One region of the Streptomyces sp. NPDC102274 genome, then DNA from elsewhere that is predicted to be linked to it. Evidence: riboswitches for the same ligand, from Rfam matches in the RefSeq annotation. Region 1 holds a riboswitch; each other region holds the start of a gene.
What was found. A riboswitch is a leader RNA that binds a small molecule or an ion and turns the genes downstream of it on or off. The one in region 1 is predicted to bind cobalamin.
Positions count from the first base shown of each region.

Region 1 (2,194 bases):
GTCACGGCCGTACGGACGGTCTCGTCGAGCCGCTCCCAGTCGAGGTCGCCCGACTCCAGCACGAACGAACCGAGGTTGATGGAGCCGAGGTTGCAGACGGCCGTCTCCCCGTCGTCCGTCACCTCCAGGATCTCCGTGCAGAGATTGGACGAGTGGACGACACGGCCGGGCTCGGCGGTCTGGTTCGCCGTACGGTTCGAGGCGTCCTTGAAGGTCATCCAGCCGTTGCCGGTCTGGGCGAGGGTGCGCATCATCCGGCCGTACAGCTCGCGGGCCGGGATGGTCCTGCGGGCCAGTCCCGCGGCCTCCGCCTCGCGGTAGCGCGCGTCGAACGCGTCGCCCCACAGGTCGACCAGTTCCGGCACGTCGGCGGGGGAGAAGAGGGACCAGACGCCGTCCGAGTCGACCCGGCGCATGAACTCGTCCGGGATCCAGTGCGCGAGATTCAGATTGTGCGTACGGCGGGCGTCCTCGCCGGTGTTGTCGCGCAGCTCCAGGAACTCCTCCAGATCCGCGTGCCAGGTCTCCAGGTAGACGCAGGCCGCGCCCTTGCGCCGGCCGCCCTGGTTGACGGCCGCGACCGAGGAGTCGAGGGTGCGCAGGAACGGGACGATGCCGTTGGAGTGCCCGTTGGTGCCCCGGATCAGCGAACCGCGCGAACGGATACGGGAGTACGAGAGGCCGATGCCGCCCGCGTGCTTCGAGAGCCGCGCCACCTGGTGGTAGCGGTCGTAGATCGAGTCCAGCTCGTCCAGCGGGGAGTCCAGCAGATAGCAGGAGGACATCTGCGGGTGGCGCGTACCGGAGTTGAAGAGGGTGGGGGAGGACGGGAGGTAGTCCAGCCTGCTCATCAGGCGGTAGAGCGCGGCGACCTCGTCGAGTGCGCGGACGCTCTCGTCCTCGGCCAGTCCGCAGGCCACGCGCAGCATGAAGTGCTGCGGGGTCTCGATGACCTGGCGGGTGATCGGGTGGCGGAGCAGATAGCGGCTGTAGAGGGTACGCAGCCCGAAGTAGCCGAAGCGGTCGTCGGCGTTCCGGTCGATGAGCGCGTCGAGGAAGTCGGCGTGGAGGATGACGAAGGCGGCGGTACGGTCCGCGATCAGGCCCTCGCGGTGGCCGACGGCGACGGACGCGGAGAACGCCACCGAGCCCTGGCCCGCGGCCTCGTCGGCGATGGTGCGGGTCAGCAGCCTCGCCGCGAGCAGGGAGTAGGCGGGGTCCTCGGAGATGAGCCCCGCCGACGCCTCGGTGGCGAGCGCGCGCAGCTCGGCCTCGTCCGACCGGGCGTTACGGCCGCGTAGCGCGGCGGCGGCGACTCTTCCGGGGTCGGTGTCGGGCAGATCGGCGGTCAGGTTCGTCAGGGTCCGCAGCAGTGCGGTCCCGGGTCCGTCGGCCGCCCGCGCGGTGGCCTCGGAGATGCCTGAAGCCGGATCGGCTGGCGCGATGGTCACGTGGTGCTCTCCCTCGCTCGGCTCTGGGCCGTCGGGAGGGGAGCGGGCTTGTTCTCGCGGTACGGAGCGTACGGCCCGGATCCGGGCAGCGCGGCGTACGGCGCCCACCGGCCCATCCACGAGGCCCGGACGTCTCGGCGTCCGGTTCGGTCGAACCGGGCGCACTGCCGGCAGGTGTTCGGACTCGTGGGTACGGCAAAGCACACCACATCACACCGTTGCGGGACAGTTCCGGATTCGCACCGGATTCCCCTGCGTAGACAGCGAGGTCGAGCATACATGTGGGGGCTGGCTCGGGTACCACCCCCCAGATGTTGTGTCGTGCGTCATCCTGTCCGTGGCCGCGCGGACAACGGAAGGGCCGCCGGATCCCCCGCGTACCAAGGGATCCGGCGGCCCTTCCGGACAGGGCCCAGCCGTACGGCAACCGGTCAGCGGCCTCCCGGGCCGCCCGACGTCGGTGCTGGGAGTTCGACCTTCACGCCCGGTTCGCCCGCGTCCGCCGTGTAGTCGGTGGGGCTCGTCTCGTCCGTGCCCTCCGGGGCCTTGGCCGCGCGCAGGACGAAGGTGAGCGCCACCGTCACCACCAGGTTGAGCACGAACGCGGTGAGGCCGATGTAGCCGATCTCACCCAGGCCGGGGATCTCCTTGGACGAGCCCCCGAAGTGCGCCTGGGTCGGGCTGGCCACGCCGTACGCGGCCGCCGTGCCGTAGACCATGCCGACGGCCCAGCCCGCGAGCAG
Region 1 covers NZ_JBIWLW010000003.1:254,796-256,989, forward strand. Annotated here, with positions in the region: gene ACIRQP_RS05720 (ribonucleoside-diphosphate reductase subunit alpha) at 1-1,451, opposite strand, end outside; cobalamin riboswitch at 1,603-1,771, opposite strand; gene mctP (monocarboxylate uptake permease MctP) at 1,883-2,194, opposite strand, start outside.

Region 2 (2,194 bases), on a different contig from region 1:
CCCAGACCAGCGCCGCGACCGTCATCCTGGCCTCCTCGCACCTGGGCTTCTCGCTCTCCACCACCCAGTCCTGCTCCGGCGCCGTGATGGGCGCGGGCCTCGGCCGCAAGGGCGGGGTGGTCCGCTGGTCGACCGCCACCCGGATGTTCATCGCCTGGGGGCTGACCCTGCCCGCGGCGGGCCTGGTCGCCGCCGGGGCCGAGTTCCTGACCGGCCAGGGCGCGTGGGGCGTCGCGGTCGTCGCCGTCCTGCTGGTCGCGGCCTCCGGGGCGATCTGGCTCGCCTCGCGCCGCCGGCCGGTCGATCACACCAACGTGAACGAGAACGAGACCGGAGCCGACGGTGCGGCGGAAGGCGCCGGGACCACCGGGCCCTCGGGCGTCGTCACCTCCGCCGTCATCCCGGCCCCTGGCCCCACGGACTCCGCGGGCGAGCCCGCGCGAACCGCCACGGTCTGAGAACCGCCTCGGTATCGAGAAGCGCCACGATGTTGAGAACCGCCACGGTGTAAGGAAGAGAAACCGCATGAACATCGACTGGGCAGCACTCGGTTCGGTCTTCGGGGTCAGCCTCGTGGCCACCGTCGCCCTCGTGGGCCTGTTCACCCTCGGCATCGTGGGCCTCGCCAAGCGGGAGACGGCGAGCGCACGGGGCGCCACCGGGTCCGTGGCACCGGCCCGCGCGGGCGCGTACATGTGCTTCGCGCTCTGCGTGACGGCCGTCGCGTACGGGATCTATCTGATCGTCGCCTGACCTCGCCGCCTGACCGGGCGACCGGAAACGACCGGAATACCCCGACCGGGGCCGGCCCCGGCGCGTCCGTCACGCGCTGGGGCCGGTTCTTCGGTGCCCGTGGGGCGAGGGTGCCGTGTGGGGCTCGGCACACTGTCCCGTCGCTGGTCAGGGATGAGTTGACGGGTGTTTGCGCTGCGTGGTGGACTTCCGGGGCCATTGACGACGGCAGAAGAGGAAGCCGGTGCGAATCCGGCGCGGTCCCGCCACTGTCACTGCGAGCCACGTCTCCAGGAGCCAGGAACTCTCGCCGCCGCATCACGTCGAACCGGGGCGCGGACCCTGAGTGAGGACATTTCGCCATGCCTGGCCGCCGTTCGGCCGTCGTGCGCGGCCGGGGTCCGGCCGCCGAGCGTGTTTTCGCCTACGGCGCCGCCGTGGGCCTCCTGGGCGATCTGCTGTTCGGCGATCCGCGCCGGGGCCATCCCGTCGCCGCGTTCGGCCGGGCGGCGACGGCCGTCGAGCGGACGCTGTGGCGCGACCACCGGGGCTGGGGCGCGCTGCACACCGCGGTATGCGCCGGAGGAGCCGCCGGGATCGCGGCGTTGGCGGCCCGGGGAGTACGGGACCGCCGCACCGCCTCCGTGGCGCTGACCGCCGCCGCCACCTGGGCCGTCGTCGGCGGCACGTCACTGGGACGCGAGGCACGGGCCATCGGCGCGGCGCTCGCCGCCGGGGACGTCGAACGGGCCAGGGAGCGGCTGCCGCATCTGTGCGGCCGTGACCCGCAGGCGCTGGACGGACAGCAGATCGCGCGGGCCGTCGTGGAGTCGGTCGCCGAGAACACCTCCGACGCGGTCGTGGGAGCGCTGGTGTGGGGGGCGGTGGCGGGGGTGCCCGGACTCGCCGGATTCCGTGCCGTGAACACACTGGACGCGATGGTGGGTCATCTCTCGCCCCGGTACCGCCGGTTCGGCTGGGCCTCGGCCCGGCTCGACGATGTCGCGGGCGGGCCGGGTGCCCGGCTGACCGCCGTACTCGCCGGTGCGCTGGCCGGCGGAGTCGGCGGCGATCCGGGCGCGGCCCTGCGGGCGGTACGGCGGGATGCCCGTAAGCATCCGAGCCCCAACGCGGGCCCGGTGGAGGCGTCGTTCGCCGGCGCGCTGGGCGTGCGGCTGGGCGGGACGCTCGCGTACGGGGGGCGGGTGGAGCACAGGCCGGTGCTGAACGGCGAGGGGCGGCCCGTCGAGGTCGCGGACATCGAACGGGCCGTACGGCTGTCGCGCCGGGTGACCGGGGCCGCCCTCGCGGTCTGTGTGGCGGGCCGTTTCGGATACGGCGCGATACGCCGTGCGGCTTCGCGCCGTACGGCCGCGAGAAGGGGGCGCGGATGAGCCGGGGCGGGCGTGGCGGGGGGCTGCTGATAGCCGGCACGACCTCCGACGCGGGCAAGAGCGTGGTC
Region 2 covers NZ_JBIWLW010000001.1:51,476-53,669, forward strand. Annotated here, with positions in the region: gene ACIRQP_RS00270 (anion permease) at 1-458, shown strand, start outside; gene ACIRQP_RS00275 (hypothetical protein) at 526-753, shown strand; cobalamin riboswitch at 919-1,062, shown strand; gene ACIRQP_RS00280 (cobalamin biosynthesis protein) at 1,095-2,126, shown strand; gene ACIRQP_RS00285 (cobyric acid synthase) at 2,123-2,194, shown strand, end outside.
Region 2: another riboswitch for cobalamin. It lies ahead of ACIRQP_RS00280 (cobalamin biosynthesis protein); the one in region 1 lies ahead of ACIRQP_RS05720 (ribonucleoside-diphosphate reductase subunit alpha).

Region 3 (2,194 bases), on a different contig from region 1:
CGATACGGTCGGCCCGCAGATCGGCACGGGCCGTGCGCAACTCCCCCGTCTGCGGGAACGATCCGATGGTCGTCGTCGGCAGCAACGGCAGTCCCAGCCCGGCGCGCTGGGCCGCCGCTCGCTGCTGGTACGGCTGGGAGCGGCGGCCGTCCGCTTCCGTGACGGCCGCGGCCCGCGCGCGTACGGCCGGATCGTTGGTGAGGGCGGATCCCGCCCGCGAGGCCAGGTCGGCCCGGTTCGCGGCGAGTTCGGCCGTGATGGCGCCGGTGCCGTGCGCGAGGCCCCGGGCCAGCGTGACGACCTCCTCGGTCTTCTGCCGGGCGAAGGCGAGCCAGCGGGCGATCCACGGATCGATCTCGCGCTCGGCCGTGACATCCAGCGGGACGTGCAGCAGGGAGCAGGAGGACGCCACATCGACCTGTCCGGCGAGTCCGAGGAGCGTGCCGAGGAGCGACAGCGACTTCTCGAAGTCGTTGATCCAGACGTTGCGGCCGTTGACCACACCCGCGAGGAGACGCTTGCCGGGCACCCCGCCGACCGCCGCCAGTTCATCGAGATTCGCGACGGCGGGGCCGGTGAAGTCCAGCCCGAGCCCGTCGATGGGGGCCTTGGCCAGTACGGACAGAGCGGCCCCGAGCCGGTCGAAGTACGAGGCGACGAGCAGCTTCGGCCGGTCGGTGAGGGCGCCCAGATCCCGGTAGGCGCGGGTGACGGCGTTCAGCTCCGCCAGGGAGCGGTCCGCCACCAGGGCGGGCTCGTCCAGCTGGACCCACTCGGCGCCCGCCGCGCGCAGATCGGCGAGTACCTCCGCGTACACGGGCAGCAGCCGTTCCAGCAGCGTGAGCGGCTCGAAGCCGGCGTCGACCCCGGGGGCCGGCTTCGCCAGCAGCAGGTAGGTGACCGGACCGACCAGCACCGGTCGCGCGGTCAGCCCGAGGGCGAGGGCTTCCCGGAACTCGCCGACCTGCTTGCCGGAATCCGCGGTGAAGACGGTGTCGGGACCCAGTTCCGGCACCAGATAGTGGTAGTTCGTGTCGAACCACTTGGTCATCTCCAGCGGCGTCACCTCCCGCGTACCGCGCGCCATCGCGAAGTACCCGTCCAGGGCGTCGGCTTCGACGGCGGCGCGGTGCCTGGCGGGGATCGCGCCGACCATGACACTGGTGTCCAGGACATGGTCGTAGTACGAGAAGTCACCGGTCGGCACCTCATGGACACCGGCGTCGGCGAGCTCCCGCCAGGTGGCGCGGCGCAGTTCGGCCGCGGTGTCCCGGAGGGCGTCGGCGCCGACCCGGCCCTTCCAGTAGCCCTCGACGGCCTTCTTCAGTTCCCGGTCCGGGCCCTGACGGGGGTAGCCGTACACGGTGGCCCGTGCTTCCGCGGCTGCGGACTTCGTGGTCAAGGGACTCTCCTTCGCGAGTATGTCTCCCAAGATCCCGACGACGGACCGAAGGCGCGAAGAGGTGACAGATCAAGCGGTCCACGGCGCTGTGCCGGCGCGGCTGCCCCGCCCGATATGTACGCCGACCCGCCCTCGAGGCCACCGAGATCTCCGCGCGCACCGGTGGCGCGCGGGCAGTGGCAGGTCTTCGGACTCGCGGGCGCGTCCCGTACCCGTACGTGCGCGGACACACACGTACCGACAGGGACCCCTACTGGCCGTCGCTTCCCGGGTCCGGCTCGGACCCAGTGCTGATGACGGCGGTCGTTCCCACTCACCGCTGCGGGGCAGTCCCGGATTTCCACCGGGTTCCCTCTTACGACGCGCCTGCCCGGCTGGCAGGGCGAACCGACTGCACGAGCCACCTTAGCTCCTGTCCGGCCGATCTTCGTGGGCCGATCACCGACAGCACGGTTCGCATTCCGGCCACAGGACGGCTCCCGGCCCGTCGCCCCACCACACCTCACGCACGGGTCAGTAACTCCTCGATCAGGGCGCCCACCTGCGCGGTCTCGATCAGGAAGCCGTCGTGTCCGTACGGCGACTCGATGGTTCTGAGCCGGTCGGCCCCGGGGATGGCGGCGGCCAGCTCCGCCTGCTGGGCCGGCGGATAGAGCCGGTCGGAGTCGACCCCCGCGACCAGGGCCGGCATCCGGACCCGGCGCAGGGCGGCCGCGGCGCCACCGCGGCCCCGGCCCACGTCATGGCCGTTCATCGCTTCGGTGAGCGTCACATAACTTCCCGCGTCGAACC
Region 3 covers NZ_JBIWLW010000008.1:257,252-259,445, forward strand. Annotated here, with positions in the region: gene metE (5-methyltetrahydropteroyltriglutamate--homocysteine S-methyltransferase) at 1-1,402, opposite strand, end outside; cobalamin riboswitch at 1,584-1,760, opposite strand; gene ACIRQP_RS14175 (homoserine O-acetyltransferase) at 1,905-2,194, opposite strand, start outside.
Region 3: another riboswitch for cobalamin. It lies ahead of metE (5-methyltetrahydropteroyltriglutamate--homocysteine S-methyltransferase); the one in region 1 lies ahead of ACIRQP_RS05720 (ribonucleoside-diphosphate reductase subunit alpha).

Region 4 (2,194 bases), on a different contig from region 1:
GCGACGACCTGTTCCCAGGTGGCGTCGCCGAAGGACTTGCCGAGGTCGGCGAAGACATTGCGGCCGCCGGCGCGGGTGATCAGTTCGTTGCCGATGCCCTTGCCGCCGGCGGTGAAGGCGGTCTTGTCGCCGCTGTCGTAGACGAAGACGGAGAGCGGCTCGACGCCTTTGAGCAGGGCGGCGGTGTCCGTGACGGTGGTGCGGGCGGCGGCGATCCACTTCTCGGCGCGGTCGGGGACGCCGAAGGTGCGGCCCGTTTCACGGACCTCCCGGTAGACGTCGTCGAGGGTCGTCCTGTCCTTGGGGCAGTTCTCCAGGTTGAGCCGGGTGTTGATGCCGGCGGACCGGAGCTCGTCGCGGCCGCGACCGTCCTTGGCGGCGAAGGCGCTGGCGTAGCCGCCGTAGACGAAGTCGGGGTCGGCGGCGAGCAGCCGCTCCTTGGAGGGGTACTCCTTGGCGAGCACCGGGACGCTCTTGTACGCCTTCTCGTAGGCGGAGAGGATCCGGTCGTCCAGCCAGGCCGTGCCGACGAGGGACTTCTCCAGGCCGAGCGCCAGCATCACTTCGGTGACGTGCTGGTTCATGGTGACGACCCGCTCCGGCGGCGCCTGATAGGTGGTTTTCACCCCGCAGTTGGTGACGGTGTACGGGAAGCCGGGAGCGGCGGTCGCGGCCCGCGCGCCGTCCTTCGCGTCCGTGGAGGTGGAGGTGGAGCCGCCGCAGGCGGTGAGCGGGAGCAGCAGGGCGGATATGACGGCGGACGTGAGCGCACGGCGGCGCCGGGACGGCACAGACACGACAGGGCCTCCTCCGGGGGATTTCCGCGTCCCCTGGCTGGTGGGAGAAGGGCGGCAGGTCAGTTCCTGGCTGCCAAGCTCTGGGCCTGGTCACAGTGGCGGGACCGCGCCGGATTCACACCGGCTTCCTGATCCCCGCCGCCTCGGTTCGGCGCTCAGTTTGTCAGATCTTGCCAGCGCCGCGACGGGCGCCTCAGACGATCTCGACGTCCTCTTCCGTGACCTCGCCCTCGACGATGCGGTACGAGCGGAACTGGAAGGGGCCCGCGTCGTCGTGATCGGCGGTGGAGACGAGGACGTAGTGGGCGCCCGGCTCGTTGGCGTATGTGATGTCCGTACGGGACGGATACGCCTCGGTCGCGGTGTGCGAGTGGTAGATGATCACCGGCTCTTCGTCGCGGTCGTCCATCTCCCGGTAGAGCGTGAGCAGATCCGCCGAGTCGAACTCGTAGAAGGTGGGCGAGCGGGCGGCGTTGAGCATGGGGATGAACCGCTCGGCCCGGCCGGTCCCGGCGGGGCCCGCGACCACGCCGCACGCCTCGTCGGGATGGTCGGCGCGCGCGTGCTCGACGATCTTGTCGTGCAGGGCCTGGGTAATGGTGAGCATGGAGAAAATATAAAGGGACGAGTGCGGCCCCCGGATCCGGGAGGGAGTTTCCCGGTTCCGGGGGCCGTCAGGGTCTCGGCCGCGTTACTCCGCGGAGGCGTACTCCGGGGTGGGGTCGCCCGGGGCCGCGCCCGCCTCGGTCCGCGGGGTGCGGCGCTTGAGGTACTGCCAGCCGACGAGGAGACAGACCGCCCAGACCGCCCCCACGTAGAGGGAGACCCGCGCGTCCTTGTCGTACGCGATCAGACAGGTGACGAGGGCCAGGAAGCCCACGGCGACCCAGCTGCACACCGAACCGCCCGGGGCGGGGAACGACGAGGCGGGCAGCAGGCCCGCCCGTACCCCGCGGCGGTAGCGGATATGGCTGATCAGGATCATCATCCAGGTCCAGACACCGGCGGCGGTGGCCACGGACGTCACATAGCCGAAGGCCTTCTCCGGGACGATGTAGTTGAGGACCACGCCGATGCCCATGAGGGCGACGGAGACGGTGATGCCGAACGCCGGTGTCTTGCGGGAGTTGAGCCTGCCGAAGAGCTTCGGCGCCTCGCTGTTGGCGGCGAGGTCACGCAGCATCCGCCCGGTGGAGTACATGCCCGAGTTGCAGGAGGAGAGCGCGGCGGTCAGCACCACGAAGTTGACGATGCCGGCCGCGAGCGGGATGCCCATCTTCTCGAAGGCGTGGACAAAGGGGCTGGCGCCCGCCGAGAACTCGGTCCACTTGACGACCGCGAGGATGACGGACAGCGCGCCCACGTAGAAGACGATGATGCGCCAGGGCAGCGTGTTG
Region 4 covers NZ_JBIWLW010000007.1:103,775-105,968, reverse strand. Annotated here, with positions in the region: gene ACIRQP_RS12230 (ABC transporter substrate-binding protein) at 1-797, opposite strand, end outside; cobalamin riboswitch at 837-972, opposite strand; gene ACIRQP_RS12225 (Mov34/MPN/PAD-1 family protein) at 991-1,404, opposite strand; gene ACIRQP_RS12220 (amino acid permease) at 1,489-2,194, opposite strand, start outside.
Region 4: another riboswitch for cobalamin. It lies ahead of ACIRQP_RS12230 (ABC transporter substrate-binding protein); the one in region 1 lies ahead of ACIRQP_RS05720 (ribonucleoside-diphosphate reductase subunit alpha).